2 regions of the Massilia sp. BAP21 genome follow, and region 1 is predicted to be linked to the other one. Evidence: riboswitches for the same ligand, from Rfam matches in the RefSeq annotation. Region 1 holds a riboswitch; the other holds the start of a gene.
What was found. A riboswitch is a leader RNA that binds a small molecule or an ion and turns the genes downstream of it on or off. The one in region 1 is predicted to bind thiamine pyrophosphate.
Positions count from the first base shown of each region.

Region 1 (2,198 bases):
AGTTGGCGCTGTCGGTGTCGACCGGCCTGGTCCAGGGCTGGGCATTCAGGAGGGTCTTCGGGTTCACGCCGCGCGGTAGTTCCACGCCGCGGATCAATTGGTAGCCGGGCGCGGTGATCTGCTCCTTGTGCTGGAAGTCGGCATCCAGCTGCAGCAGGGCGTCCGGACTGATCTGCCAGTCGAAGGCGCTTGATACGAACTGGCGCTTGCCATCGGCGCCGTCCACATACGAACGCAGGCGCTCGGCGGCGGCGTTCACGCGGTAGCCGAAGCGCTTGTCCTCGAAACGCCCGCCGACATCGACGGCGCCGTACAGGGTGCCGCGCTCGCGCGCTTCGACCGTGACGGAACGCAGGTCGGTGTCCGTCGGGCGCTCCGTGACGAAGTTCAGGATGCCGCCCGGCGCCGCCAGGCCGGCCTGCATGCCGGCCACGCCCTTCAGCAGTTCCAGGCGTTCCTTGTTCTCCAACGGGATCTGGGCGTCGGCGGGAATGGCGATGCCGTCCTTGCGGTAGCCCGAGTTATTGTTCAGCATGAAGCCGCGCACCGAGAACTGCTCGGCATAGCCGACCGCGTTGTAGGCGTCGCCGACTGAGGCGTCGTAGGCGAGGGCGTCGCTGGCGCTGCGGATCGACAGATCCTGCATCTGCGCGCGGCTGAAGGCGCTGATCGAGACCGGGGTGTCGACAATCGGCATGTCGGCAAAGCCGCCGACGCTGGCGCGGTCGCTCGTGGTCCACTTGCTGCCGCTGACGACGACCGAGGGAATGGCGTCGTTCGTTTGTGCAAATGCCGGGACGGCGAACGCCTGGGCCACGGCGCAGGCGAGGAGGGTGTGCTGCAAGACTGGTTTCATTGTGTGCTCGGATTCGAGCGGCGCACGGGCGCCGCTTTTGGAAAAACCGGAGCCAACGTGGGGGAAGGGCAAACAAATGGGGAACTGCGTTGCGCTTTCCTTCGCTGGCATTATCCAGATCAGGTACGAAGGGTATCTCTCACCCGGAACGCGAATTCCAGGACCCCTAGCGAAGGCGCGAGTGTAGCACGGCGTATGGCGCTTTTGTCAATGCGGGAATGGTGGTTTTCCGTAGATACCGTCTTACCCGTCAAGCCCTACATGCAAATTTTGGGTCGTAGGGCTTGCCGGAGTGGATGACACCAAAACACAAGTGTGCCAGCTTGCGCATAGCGGCTCCAATTGCGGCCATCGCGGTTTTACCTTTGGCGAGCAGTCGCTCATTCAGCGCCTTAATATGCGGATTACAGCGTGTTGCCACGACGGCAGGCATGTACAGCACTTTGCGTAAGTAAGCAGGGCCGGCTTTCGACATATGCGGCCGGCCACGTACCGAAGATCCTGACTCCCATACAACTGGCACGAGCCCCAGATAGGCTGCCAGCTGCTCGGCGCTCTCAAACGTTCGACCAGCAAATAACGTCGTCATATGGGTCGAAACACGAGGACCGACACCAGGTATCGTTTCGAGTAGTTCTTTCTTGTTGCGCAGGTCCGGGTCGTCATTGATGTGCTTGGCAATCATCTTTTCCAACCGCTTCAGTTCGGCCTGCAGAAAAGCGATTGATTCTGCAATAGAGGCGCTTACAGCTTCTGGTACCGAGCTAAAGTCGTTTGCTTCCTTGCGATTGCGTTCGCGCTGTAGATCGTCGGCGACTGCATCACGGCGCGCCAGCAGGGCTTTGAGGTGACGTGCTGACGGCGATGGTGGCTGCCATGGTGCAGGATTTTGGGCCATGCCGAAGCGAGCCAGCACCGCACTGTCTTGCTTATCGGTCTTGTTCTTCACCCCCAGTCCTTGCGCGAAAGCGCGCAGCTGAGCTGGATTAACCAGCGATACGACCAGTCCAGCATCGGCCAGGGCCAATGCAGCGGCTTCGTGATACATCCCTGTCGGCTCCATCACCACGTGTGGATTGGACGCCTTCTTTTCGTTCAGCCAGTCAAGCAACTCCACAAAGCCAGCAGCTGTATTTGGAATATTACTCTTCGACTTGAGCTTGCCGGTCTCGCTATCGAGCAGCATGCAGTCAAGGTTTTTCTTGGCAACGTCTACACCTAGATAAAACATAAATTCTCCTTGCGTCCTCGATCAACACACCCACTCTCCTTGTGCATACAGGGTCATTGCCCTTGGCTACCGTCCAGTGTTTGGCATGGTGTGGGAACGAGGTGAAGGGCT
Region 1 covers NZ_CM173596.1:196,182-198,379, reverse strand. Annotated here, with positions in the region: gene ACWYRN_RS00890 (TonB-dependent siderophore receptor) at 1-856, opposite strand, end outside; TPP riboswitch at 936-1,034, opposite strand; gene ACWYRN_RS00885 (IS110 family RNA-guided transposase) at 1,107-2,087, opposite strand.

Region 2 (2,198 bases), 800 kb from region 1:
CACCAGGAAGTTGCGGCCGATGATCATCGGTTCGCTTTCCGGGTGGTTGATGTTGCAGGGGATGATGGCGCGGCCGCGTGCGACTTCCTCGCGCACGAATTCGGGCGTGATCTCATGCGGGATCGCGGCGCCGAAGGACTGGCCGGGGTGCTGGCGGCCCAGCAATTCGGCGGTGCGCGCCCCCATCGGGCCACTGTCTTCCAGCGCGGCGATGTATTCCTTGCGGCGCAGGTTTTCGCGCAGGGCGATGAATTCCATTTCGGGAGTAATGATGCCGCGGCGCGCGTAATGCATTTGCGTGACGTTCGCGCCGTCTTTCGCGCGGCGCGGCTTGCGGGTCAGCTCGAAGCGCAGGGCGTCGAGGTCCTTGTCGGCAAGGCGTTGCTGGCCATAGGTTGACGTTGGGCCGGGGAGTTCTTCGGTGTCGGCGCGTTCATCGATCCAGCTGCGGCGCAATGCCGGCAGGCCGCGGCGGATGTCGATCTGGGCCGCCGGGTCGGTGTAGGGGCCGGAGGTATCGTAGACATACACCGGCGGATTCGGTTCGCCGCCGAAGCTGGCGGGGGTGTCGCTTTGCGCGACGGCGCGCATCGGCACGCGGATATCGGGGCGGCTGCCTTCGATGAAGACCTTGGTGGAATTCGGGAAGGGGGCGATGGCGGCGCTGTCTACCTGGGCGGTGGCGGCGTCGAATTGCAGGCGGGCGTTCATGTGGCTCCTTTGCGTGAGGAGCCAGCAAAGGAGGCGGAAGATGGGCGCGTGCAGGCGCACGACCGGTATCTCGGAAGCTTCCCTTCGCTGGCATTATCCAGATCAGGTTCAGAGGGTATTTCTCACCCACGCTCGTTTGAGCGCAGGACCCCTAGCGGTGCTGCCTTGTGGCAGCGGGCGGATTATAGCCCCGTGGATTGGGTGTTGGCAAAGAAATATTGAGCGGGTATTCCGGGCTGGTAGGCTGGCGTTCGTGGCGCTGTTGCGTGGGGCGTTCGTGGTGGGTTGAATCCGCGTGGGCACGGGGTGCCCACGCGGATGATGAAAACCGATACAGGCACACGCAACAGCGCCACGTACCGCCGCATTCCGGTCTCGAAAATCCCCACCGCTCGCGACCGCACCGCCGCCCTCCTCCTCTATAATGACCCTTTTCGCCAAACACACCGCCACACATCATGGAATTAGCCAAGTCTTTCGAGCCCGCCGACATCGAGCAATACTGGCGCGCCGAGTGGGAACAGCGCGGGTACTTCGCCGCCACCCTCGACGCCGACAAACCATCGTTCAGCATCCAGCTGCCGCCGCCGAACGTGACGGGCACGCTGCACATGGGCCATGCGTTCAACCAGACCGTGATGGATGGCCTGACGCGCTACTACCGCATGCGCGGCTATAACACCGCCTGGGTCCCGGGCACCGACCACGCCGGCATCGCCACCCAGATCGTGGTCGAGCGCCAGCTCGACGCCCAGAAGATCTCGCGCCACGACCTTGGCCGCGAGGAATTCATCAAGAAGGTCTGGGAGTGGAAGGAAAAGTCGGGCAACACCATCACCGGCCAGATGCGCCGCCTGGGCGCCTCGCCGGACTGGCAGCGCGAATACTTCACCATGGACGAGACGCGCTCGAAAGTGGTCTCCGAAGTCTTCGTGCGCCTGTACGAACAGGGCCTGATCTACCGCGGCAAGCGCCTGGTCAACTGGGACCCGGTGCTGGGCACCGCCGTCTCCGACCTGGAAGTCGATTCGGTCGAGGAAGACGGTTCGATGTGGTACATCCAGTACCCGCTGGCCGACGGTTCCGGCACGCTGACGGTGGCCACCACCCGTCCTGAAACCATGCTCGGCGACGTCGCCGTGGCGGTCGACCCGACCGACGAGCGCTACCTGCACCTGCACGGCAAGATGCTGAAATTGCCGCTGACGGACCGCGAAATCCCGATCATCGCCGACTCCTATGTCGACAAGGAATTCGGCACCGGCTGCGTGAAGATCACCCCGGCGCACGACTTCAACGACTACGCCGTCGGCCAGCGCGCGGGCCTGGCGCCGATCACGATCATGACGCTCGACGCCAAGATCAACGAGAACGCGCCAGCCCAGTACCAGGGCCTGGACCGCTTCAAGGCGCGCAAGCAGATCGTCGCCGACCTCGAAGCGCTCGGCCTGCTGGAACAAGTCAAGCCGCACAAGCTGATGGTGCCG
Region 2 covers NZ_CM173596.1:996,668-998,865, forward strand. Annotated here, with positions in the region: gene thiC (phosphomethylpyrimidine synthase ThiC) at 1-711, opposite strand, end outside; TPP riboswitch at 774-874, opposite strand; gene ACWYRN_RS04365 (valine--tRNA ligase) at 1,170-2,198, shown strand, end outside.
Region 2: it holds a riboswitch for thiamine pyrophosphate, as region 1 does, so the genes downstream of both, thiC (phosphomethylpyrimidine synthase ThiC) here and ACWYRN_RS00890 (TonB-dependent siderophore receptor) in region 1, are expected to answer to the same signal.